3 regions of the Kitasatospora sp. NPDC093679 genome follow, and region 3 is predicted to be linked to each of the others. Evidence: riboswitches for the same ligand, from Rfam matches in the RefSeq annotation. Region 3 holds a riboswitch; each other region holds the start of a gene.
The links. Region 3 has a riboswitch for cyclic di-AMP ahead of AB0O09_RS29270 (NlpC/P60 family protein). Riboswitches for the same ligand answer to the same signal wherever they lie in the genome.
Positions count from the first base shown of each region.

Region 1: another riboswitch for cyclic di-AMP. It lies ahead of AB0O09_RS27715 (M23 family metallopeptidase); the one in region 3 lies ahead of AB0O09_RS29270 (NlpC/P60 family protein).
Region 2: another riboswitch for cyclic di-AMP. It lies ahead of AB0O09_RS04850 (peptidoglycan DD-metalloendopeptidase family protein); the one in region 3 lies ahead of AB0O09_RS29270 (NlpC/P60 family protein).

Region 1 is NZ_JBFBDW010000041.1:41,480-44,703, reverse strand. Features, by position in the region: gene AB0O09_RS27720 (hypothetical protein) at 1-544, shown strand, start outside; gene AB0O09_RS27715 (M23 family metallopeptidase) at 587-1,357, opposite strand; cyclic di-AMP (ydaO/yuaA leader) riboswitch at 1,365-1,527, opposite strand; gene AB0O09_RS27710 (YiaA/YiaB family inner membrane protein) at 1,753-2,043, shown strand; gene AB0O09_RS27705 (4-oxalocrotonate tautomerase family protein) at 2,070-2,279, opposite strand; gene AB0O09_RS27700 (alpha/beta hydrolase) at 2,477-3,224, shown strand, end outside.
Region 2 is NZ_JBFBDW010000003.1:302,919-306,142, forward strand. Features, by position in the region: gene AB0O09_RS04850 (peptidoglycan DD-metalloendopeptidase family protein) at 241-1,218, opposite strand; cyclic di-AMP (ydaO/yuaA leader) riboswitch at 1,224-1,386, opposite strand; gene AB0O09_RS04855 (DUF6348 family protein) at 1,736-2,560, shown strand; gene AB0O09_RS04860 (hypothetical protein) at 2,777-2,971, opposite strand.
Region 3 is NZ_JBFBDW010000046.1:25,394-28,617, reverse strand. Features, by position in the region: gene AB0O09_RS29280 (NYN domain-containing protein) at 1-78, shown strand, start outside; gene AB0O09_RS29275 (NlpC/P60 family protein) at 270-1,298, shown strand; cyclic di-AMP (ydaO/yuaA leader) riboswitch at 1,658-1,846, shown strand; gene AB0O09_RS29270 (NlpC/P60 family protein) at 1,857-2,924, shown strand; gene AB0O09_RS29265 (NlpC/P60 family protein) at 3,164-3,224, shown strand, end outside.

The sequences.
Region 1 (3,224 bases), on a different contig from region 3:
GCTGCTCGGGACGCTGCTGCGGCGGCCGCAGCTGCTGACCTGGCCCCGGCTCTACACGCTGCTGCTGCGGGCGGACGGGGTGGACACCGCGGACACCGACGCGGTGCGGGCCTGGCTGGACGGCTTCCGCGCCCTGGAACCCGAGGACCGGGCGGCGGCGTACGCGGCCCTGGTCGACGGCGGCGCACTGGACCCGATGACCGGGGCGGACGCCGCACTCGGCTGGGGCGAGGCGCACCTGCTGTCGATCGGCATGGCGACGGACGGGGCGCGGCGGCTGCTGGAGTACGGGCTGATGCAGCGCAGCTACCGGAACCTGGCGGCGCTGACCGCGCAGGGCGAGCCGATGCCGTACGAGCTGCGGGGGGAGTTCGAGGACTTCGAGCAGGTCGTGGCGGACGTCGCGCTGTGGCTGTGCGGGCAGTGGACCGTCCCGGGACTGCCGGCCCTGCTGCTCACCGAGTACCCCGACCTGGCCCCCGAACCCGGCACCGCCGAACTGGAGGCCTACGCGGCAGCCCGCCAGGAAGGCCACGAGGAGTAGGCGAAGCAGGGGCAGCGCCCCAGGGGCGCGTGGGGGGACTTCTCAGGGCTGGACGCCGTGGGAGCGGAGCCAGCCGAGAGGGTCGACGGGGGCACCGCCGGCGGGGCGGACCTCGAGGTGGAGGCGGGGGGTGGTGACGCTGCCGGTGGCGCCGACCGTGCCGAGGACGGTGCCGCGCTCGACCGGGCCGTCGGTGACCGCGAGCCGGTTGAGGTGGCAGTACCAGACCTCGGTGCCGTCGGGCAGGGTCTCGACGATCCGGTAGCCGTAGGAGCCGGCCCAGCCGGCCGAGGTGACGGTGCCGCTGCCGACGGCGGTGACCGGGGTGCCGGTGGCGGCCTGGAAGTCGAGGCCGGTGTGCAGGTGGGCCCAGTGGCCGCTGGGGCCGTACTGGGCGCCGAGGGTGTAGCCGCTGGTCGGCAGGGCGAGGGCGGTGGCCTCGACGGCGGCCTGGGCGGCGCGGCGGGCCTCGGCCTCCTGCGCGGCGGCGAGGCGGGCGGCCTCGTCGGCGGCGGTGCGGTGGTCGGCCTGCTGCTGGATGCGGGCGAAGAGGGCGAGGCCCGGGTCGGCGGAGTCGGCGGCCTGGTCGGGCGCGCTCACGGCGGGTTCGGCCGCGGCGGCCGGGCCGGCGGCGGCCGCTGTCATGCCGGCGGCGCCGAGGGTGGCGGCCACGGTGGCGGTGACGCCCAGCAGCGGGCTGCCGCCCCTGGTCTGCCGGGGCATCCGGTGGCGGGCCTGGTCGGCCTGCTCCCAGGGGTGGTCGAGGAGCCGGGTGGCTGCGGCGGCGGAGTCCGCCGAGTGCGTCGACGCCACGGGGGCGCACTCCTTTCCTTCCCTCGCCGACCGGGTTAGCTGACGGGTTCGGAGCAGGAAGGTCTCCTACGGCTGGGCCACCGGCCCGGCCGATTCACCCCAAGGAAGGTGGTTCCCCGGCTCCCGTGACCACCGGCGAAGGCAGCCGCGGGATTGAGCGACACGCGCACGGTGCCGTGTCGGTACGGCGTTGCCGACCGCGCTGCGTTATCAAACGTTAATGCTAGGCACGCCTTGATTCCAAGCGTCTGCGACGGTGGATTCGTAAGGGCTACGCGCAGGATGGGCGATTTGCCATAGATTGTGAATCGGCCCCTGACGGAGGGTGATCACCCCCCTCGGGGTGAGTATCCGTACTCATGCGGGCCGGTGCCCGCTCCGGGACCCTGCAAGGCATGAGCGCACCGATGCAGTCCCGCACCACGGCCGCCTACTACGTGCAGGCCGTCCTGTCCTTCGCCCTCGCCACGGCCGCCCTGGCGATCGGGATCGCCCGCCTCCCGGTGGACGCCTGGATGCGCGCCTTCCTGGCGGTCGCCCTGCTGTACGTGATCACGTCCTCGTTCACGCTGGCCAAGGTGGTCCGCGACCGCCAGGACGCCGGGGAGCTGGTGTCCCGGGTGGACCAGGCCAGGCTGGACAAGCTGCTGGCCGAGCACGACCCGTTCCGGGCCGACAACCTCTGAGCCCCCGCGGGCCCGGCCCGCGGCGGTCAGCCGGCGGAGGCGGCCCGGGCCTGCTTGGCGGCGAAGGTCTCGCCGCCGGCCGCCCAGTTCTCGGCCGGGATCTCCTCGACGACGACCCAGACCTTCTCCGGGTCCATGTCGGTCGCCCGGGCGTAGGCGGCGGTGAGTTCGCGGGCGATCTCGGCGCGCTGCTCCTCGGTGCGGCCGGCCAGCTGCTTGACGGTGATGAGGGGCATGACGTCTCCGGTCTCTCGGTCTCTCGGCCTCTCGGCCTCTCGGCCTCTCGGTCCCGCGGCCCCGCGGCCCCGCGGCCCCGCCGAAAGCTACCGCAGCCGGCACGCGCCGCCGCGCCGCCCTTGACGGCTAAGGCTATTAGCCGTAGCTTTATGGCTACGGGCAATCAGCCGCGTCAGCGAGGCCAAGGAGGCCGGCCGTGAACGACACCCAGCACGCCCCGCAGACCCGCCACCTGGACGTCCCCGGCGGCCGCCTGGCGTACGACGACACCGAGCAGGGCACCGGCACCCCCGTCGTCCTGCTGCCCGGGATGCTCGACCTGCGGTCGGCCTACCGGCACCTGCACCCGCTGCTCACCGCCGCCGGACACCGGGTGGTCACCATGGACCTGCGCGGCATGGGCGAGTCCTCGACCGCGTGGGACGACTACTCGCCGACCGCGATCGCCGGCGACGTCCGCGCCCTGCTCGACCACCTGGGCATCGACCGCGCCGTCCTGGTGGGCAGCTCGTACACCGGCGCCACCGTCGTCCGGGTCGCCGCGGACGCACCGGAGCGGGTCGCCGGGATCGTCCTGGTCGACGCCTTCTTCGAGAACTTCCCGCCGAACCTGCTGCAGAAGGCCGTGGTCGGCCTGCTCGGCCCGGCCGTCACCTGGTTCCCCGGGCTGTGGGGCGCCGCGCAGAAGTTCTACTTCCCGACCGCGCGGCCCACGGACTTCGACGCCCAGCGGGCCCGGCTGGTCGCCGCGCTGAAGCAGCCGGGACGCCGCCGGGCGGTCCGCGGCTACGTCCGCGGCGACTCCGCGCCGACCGGCTGGGGCGCGGACGTGCGGTGCCCGGCGCTGGTCGTCATGGGCAGCCGGGACCCGGACTTCCCCGACCCGGCGGCGCTCGCCGAGCGGCAGGCCTCGGCGCTGCGCGGGCGTATGGTGATCATCGAGG
Region 2 (3,224 bases), on a different contig from region 3:
CCCGGTCGGCTGTTCGGGAACGTTCGGCCGGTCGGGGGCGTGTTGCCCGCCGTACCGGGGAGCCGCGCCGACACGGCGCGGGAGCGGTGAAGTGCCCGTGCGGCACGGGGGGTTGGGAACGGCCGAGGCCCGGCCCGGGATCACGGGATCCCCGGGCCGGGCCTTCGGATGCGGCGCGGTGTGCCTCGGCGGCGCTGCCTCGGCAGGGTTCGCGTCAGCGGTGTGCGTCAGCGGTGTGCGTCAGACGCGGACACCGTGGGCGGCGAGGTACGCCACCGGGTCGATGTCGGAGCCGTACGACGGGGTGGTGCGGACCTCGAAGTGCAGGTGCGGGCCGGTGACGTTGCCGGTCGCGCCGGAGAGGCCGATGATCTGGCCGGCGGTGACGGTCTGGCCGACCGAGACCTTCAGGGCCGAGAAGTGGGCGTACTGCGAGTACTTGCCGTCGGCGTGCTTGATGACGACGTTGTTGCCGTAGGCGCCGCCCCAGCCGGCCTCGACGACGGTGCCGGCGGCGATCGCGTGGATCGAGGTGCCGGTGCTGACGGCGAAGTCGACACCGGTGTGGTAGCCGCTGGACCAGTTGGAGCCGGCCTTGTGGTAGGGGGTGCCCAGGGAGGCGGCGACCGGCGCGACGTAGCCGGAGGCGGCGGCGGGCTTGGCGGCCTCGGTCTTCGGGGCGGCGGGCTTGGCGGCCTCGGTCTTCGGCGCGGCGGGCTTGGCGGCCTCGGTCTTCGGGGCGGCCGGCTTCGGCGCGGCCTGGACCGGGGTGCGCTTCTCGGAACGCGAGGCGGCGGCGTCGGACTTCTTCGTCTCGGCCTGCGGGGCGGCGGCCTGCGGGGCGGCGGCCTGAACGGCGTGGCCGCCGACGGTCAGCTTCTGGCCCGGGAAGATCAGGTTCGGGTTGCCGCCGATGACCTGGCGGTTGTCCTGGTAGAGCTTCTTCCAGCCGCCGTCGACGTGCTGCGCGTTGGCGATCTTGGACAGGGTGTCGCCACGGACGACCTTGTAGCTGGCGTCGGCGGCCGGGGCGGCGGCCGGAGCAGCGGCGGGGGCCTCGGCGTGCGCGGCGGCCGGGGCGGCGGCGGCCGGAGCGACGGCCGGGGCGGCGCCGTGGGCGCTCGCGGCGGAGGCGGCGGTGACGGGGATGGCGATGGCGGCGGCGGCCACACCGGTGGCGACGGCGACGCGGGACAGACGGGTGCCCAGAACGGACATGGGGGTGTTCCTCTCCGACGCCTGCGAGGTGAGCTGTCGGGTTCGGGCGGGGAGTTCGCCCGGTCGCGGAAATGACGCGACTTCACCCCAAGCCGTCCCGGATCACCGGGTGCGGCACTTACCTTGGGTCCCCCGCTCCTGCCGTGCACGGAAGGGTGCGTGACCCCGGACGGCGGCAGGACTCGGCGTTCCGCCCGGTGGCCCGCCCGGCCGGTGTGGCCGGGCAGGCTCCGAGGAAAACCGATGGGCCCCTCCGGAGGCAAGCTCCCCGTCCCCGGCGGCCCCCCGGGGGCCTCGCGGGGGTCACTCTCCGCCCGCTGCCGGTGGGCGGAGCGCAGTCGCTGCAGTGACCGTACGTGTCCGGATCATCAGCAGTCAGGCAAATCGGACACCCCCCGTGGCTGCCCGCTCGCGGCCCGGCACGGATCATGGCCCGCCCGGTGACGCTGGTCACCCGGGGGGCCGATAGCCTCGCTCCCGAGCGGTGTTCGACCCCTTTTCGAGCGAGGAGCCCCGGGTGCGCGCGCAGTCCCGGCTGGATGTGATCCAGCGCAGCGTCGTCCGGGAGATGGCCCGGTTCGGTCAGCGGTTCACGGTCGAGGGCAGTGTGGTCCGCGGGCCCGGGACGACGGCCGTGGCGGTGCGGGAGCACCCGGGCGAGGGCGGCGGCGCGGGGCACGTCGACCTCGGTTTCGCCTTCGACGTGGGGCGGGCGGACGGCCTGGTGGTGTGGGACTGCACGGCGGGCCTCGGCCGGACGGAGGAGGAGCGACTGGAGAGCGCGGTGCGGATGTGGGCGACCACCACCGCGGCCGCGGTGGTCGAGCTGCAGGAGGGCCACGGGGTGCACGGCGACCACGTCCGCGCGGCGCGGTTGCCGGGCTGGCGGGCCGTGCAGGGGCCGGCCGCCGTCTTCGGCTTCGACAGCGAGCGGCTGTCGGAGTGGCTCGCCGGCCACCGGTTGCTGCCGGAGCTCGCCGGGGTGCTGGCCCCGGAGCTGGCTCCGGACGGTGCGGAGCCGGCCGTGACGGGTGTGAAGCTGTTCCTGGGCGGTCGGGCGGGCGAGGACGTCGCCGAGGTCCGGGTCAACGGCGCGGTGTCCGGGTCGGCCTCGGCGGCGCTGCGTGCGCTCGGCTGGCCGCGCGGCGAACGGCTGTGCTGGGCACGGCTGTTCGTGCTGATGGTGCCGGAGGGCCGGCCCGTCGGGGAGGCCCCCGCGGCAGTTCGCTCCGCCCCCGTGGACGCCGGCGGCGCCCGGCCCGCCGGGGCCGTGGGGAACACTGTGCCCGCCGCGCGGCCGGGGGTGCTGGCCCGCTGGCGGCGGGCCAGGGCCGGGCGGTAGGTCCGGACGGCCGGACGGCTCACGACGGCGGTCGGCCCGGGTCGGGCGACACCTTGGGGCGGACGGGCACGACCGGCTCGGACGACACGGCCGGACCGGAGTCGGAACCCGGCCCGCGAGGGCGGAGTCCGTCCCGCGAAGGGGACTTCGGCCCATCGGAACGGACCACTGGAGCGGCGTTCGCCCGCCGGGGCGGAGTCCGGCCCGCGGGAGGGGTCAGCTCGCGACGGAGGAGATGGTCTTCGCCAGCTGGTTGAGGAAGTCCTGGATCGGCCGGGCCGCCGTGGACTGGCTCACCATGAAGCCGAAGAGTGCCGCGATGATGGCGTGGCTGGTCTTCAGCTGCTTGTTGCGGATGAAGATGACGACGATGACGCCGAACAGGAACAGCGCGGAGACGGAGAAGGCCACCCGGACTCACTTCCTCAATCTGTGGCGGGGGTTCGTGCTGGAACCCCGTGTCGGAACCGGACCGCGGCCTGCGCCGACCGTCCCTGGCACGAGTCGACCGATCCCGCCGCCGTGGAGGCGTCCGCGGCGCCGGTGACGCCTGCTGTCTGCCGCACCTCTCGCCCCCCGTCCCCCGAGCATCGACCAGCCCACCCGGACTCAGTGTGGTCGTTCGTGCTGCCTGCGTAAAGGACTAGCCGGGAGCCCGGAGCGA
Region 3 (3,224 bases):
GTCGCGGACGGCGTACGGAAGGCCGGTGCACGCCCGGTCGCGTCGATCCTGCTGCTCAACCGGCTCGCCCGGCCCTGACGGGCCGTCGGCCCAGGTGGAGGGCCGGGTGGCGGGGTTGTGTCGGGGTGGTGAAATCCAGCGTTCCGCGCCAAGTTCGCCCGGCACGGGAGTGGCGCAGGAGGCGGATCTTCACTAGGGTCTGGCGTCAAACCTATTTTCCGGACGTCCACCCGATCGGGTGAGTCCAGCAGGAAGAAGGAGCTAGTCCCTTGGCCTCCCACCGCCGTCCCAAGCAGCCGAGCCGCGCGCGGGTCACCGTGCTCACCGCTGCCGCCGCGACCGCGGTCGCCCTGTCGGCCCAGGCCGCCGCGCACGCCGCGCCGGCGAAGCCGAGCAAGGACGAGGTGAAGGTCCAGGTCGACAAGCTGCTCGAGGAGCAGGAGCAGGCGGCCGAGAAGTACAACGGCGCCAAGGAGCGGGCCGACCAGCTCCGCAAGCAGGCCGACCAGCTGCAGGACCAGATCGCCCGCAGCCAGGAGCAGCTCTCCCAGGTGGCGTCGGGCCTGTCCGCGGTCGCGGCCGACGAGTACCGCACCGGCGGCGTCGACCCGACGGTCGCGCTGATGCTCTCCTCGAACCCGGACAACTACCTCGCGAAGGCGTCCAGCAACGAGCAGGCCACCGACACCCAGGCCTCGACGCTGAAGGGCCTGCGGGACCAGCAGCGCCGGCTGGACCAGCAGAAGCAGGAGGCCGCCGCCATCCTGTCCGAGCTGGACCGCTCCACCCAGGTCCTGAACGACGCCAAGTCGGAGGTCCAGAAGAAGCTCTCCGAGGCCCAGAGCCTGCTGAGCACGCTGACCGCCGCCGAGCGCGCCGCGGTCCTCGGCACCGACCGCGCCTCGCGCGGCGACAGCCGTTACGACCTGGGCAGCCTGCCGCCGGCCTCCGGTTACGCGGCCACCGCGGTCGCCGCGGCGATGGGCAAGCGCGGCACCCCGTACGTCTGGGGCGCCACCGGCCCGAACTCCTTCGACTGCTCCGGTCTGATGGTCTGGGCGTACGCCAAGGCCGGCGTGTCGCTGCCGCGCACCTCGCAGTCGCAGGCGAGCGTCGGCGCCCGGGTACCCTCCTTGGCCGACGCCCAGCCGGGTGACCTCGTCATCTACTACTCGGACGCGCACCACGTCGGCATGTACATCGGCAACGGCCTCGTCGTCCACGCGCCGCACACCGGCGACGTGGTGAAGGTGATGGACGCCGACACCCTGCCGATCAAGACGATCCGCCGCGTCTGACCCTCCGGTAGCAATTCGGACATAAGCCTCACCTGTGGCGTTTCTGATGCCGCATGACACGCCCGGGCGTGTCGCGATCACCGTGTGATCTCCGACACGCCCGGGCGTCGCGTTTTGTCCGCCGGCGGGTGACATCGCGTCATCCGAGCGTGGATCGCCGGTCACTGGCGGTCGCAATCACATTTTCACGACAACATTTCCCCGTCGTTTTTCTGACAAGGATTTGAACGGATCACGGATCGGTTACTAGGGTCATCCCCACGGATCACCGCACAGTGGTTCGCCCAACCCGGGCGACGGCGGTGGTCGCCGCCGAGTCCGCGACGCAGCAGGACGGTCCCGACCGTCCACGGGGAGCCCCTGCGGGGGTGCTGTCGAACGGAGCCGGGGAACCACGTTTCCCCCGGGGTGAATCGGCGTCAGGTCGGCCGCGCCGGCCGGGCCGCGGTCGGACCGCGGACGGGCGGGTGCGGGCGTGAGGCGTCGTAGGGCAATGCTTCCGGCCCGAACCCGTCAGCTCACCCGGTAGGCGGTGTGAGGAAGAAGGAGTCCGCCTTCGTGGCGTCCCATCGTCGTCCCAAGCCCGTCGGCCGTACCCGCGCCTCGATCCTGACTGCGGCAGCCGCCACTGCGGTGGCCCTCTCCTCGCAGACCGGCGCGCACGCGGACCCGACCCCCACCAAGGAGCAGGTCGCGGCCCAGGTCGACCAGCTCAACGAGCAGGCCGAGGCCTCCAACGAGGCCTACCTCGCGGCCGAGCAGAAGCAGCAGGACCTGCAGAAGCAGGTCACCCAGCTGCAGGACCAGGTCGCCCGCCAGCAGGCGGAGGTCAGCGGCGTCCAGGGCCGCCTCGCCGAGGTCGCGGCCCAGCAGTACCGCGACGGCGGCATCTCGCCGACCGTCCAGCTGATGCTCTCCAGCAACCCGGGCGAGTTCCTGGGTCAGGCCGGCGCGGTCAGCCGGATGAGCGCCACCCAGGCCGACACCCTCAAGTCCTTCAAGGCCGAGCAGGCCAAGCTGGACGGCCAGAAGGCCGAGGCCGAGCACAAGCTCGCCGAGCTGGACACCAGCACCCGCGCGCTGAAGGCCAAGAAGGAGGAGTTCCAGGACAAGCTGGCCAAGGCCAGCGCCCTGCTGAACACCCTCACCCAGAAGGAGAAGGACGACCTCGCCGCGGCCGAGGCGAAGGCGGCCTCCGCGGCCAAGTCCACCGCGGACCGCGCCTCGCGGGACACCGCCCGTCCCGACCTCGGCAGTGCGGACGTGCCCTCGGGCTCGTACACCGCCAAGGCGATCGCGGCCGTCAAGTCCGCGCTGGGCGCCCCGTACGTGTACGGTGCGACCGGCCCGAGCACCTTCGACTGCTCCGGTCTGATGCAGTGGGCGTACGGCAAGGCCGGCGTCTCGATCCCGCGCACCTCGCAGTCCCAGGCCGGCGCGGGCACCAACATCGGCACCAACATCGCCAACGCCAAGCCCGGCGACCTGGTGATCTACTACAGCGACCAGCACCACGTCGGCATGTACGTGGGCGGCGGGCAGGTCATCCACGCGCCGCACACCGGTGCGGTCGTCCGCTACGTCTCGGCGACGGCCATGCCGATCTCGGCGATCGTCCGGGTCTGACGGTCCGTCCGGCGGCTCCCCGCGGGCCCGGCTCCCCCTGTGGGGCCGGGCCCGCGGCCGTTGCCGCACCCGGCGGCCCGGTCGGCAGAATGTCCGATTGAAGGTCAAATATTCGGTGCTGGCAGGGTTTGGACTAGCCCGGCCGGACTCGCTAACGTCTGCCCCCGGATGTCCGCGAGGACGCCCGCCCGACCCGGGCGGCGGCGGCCGTCCGTCCGCAGGAACGGAGCCGCCGCCGCATGTCCGCGCACCGACGCCCCCAACTGCCGGGCGGCCACACCCTCGCCCGGGCCCTGGTGC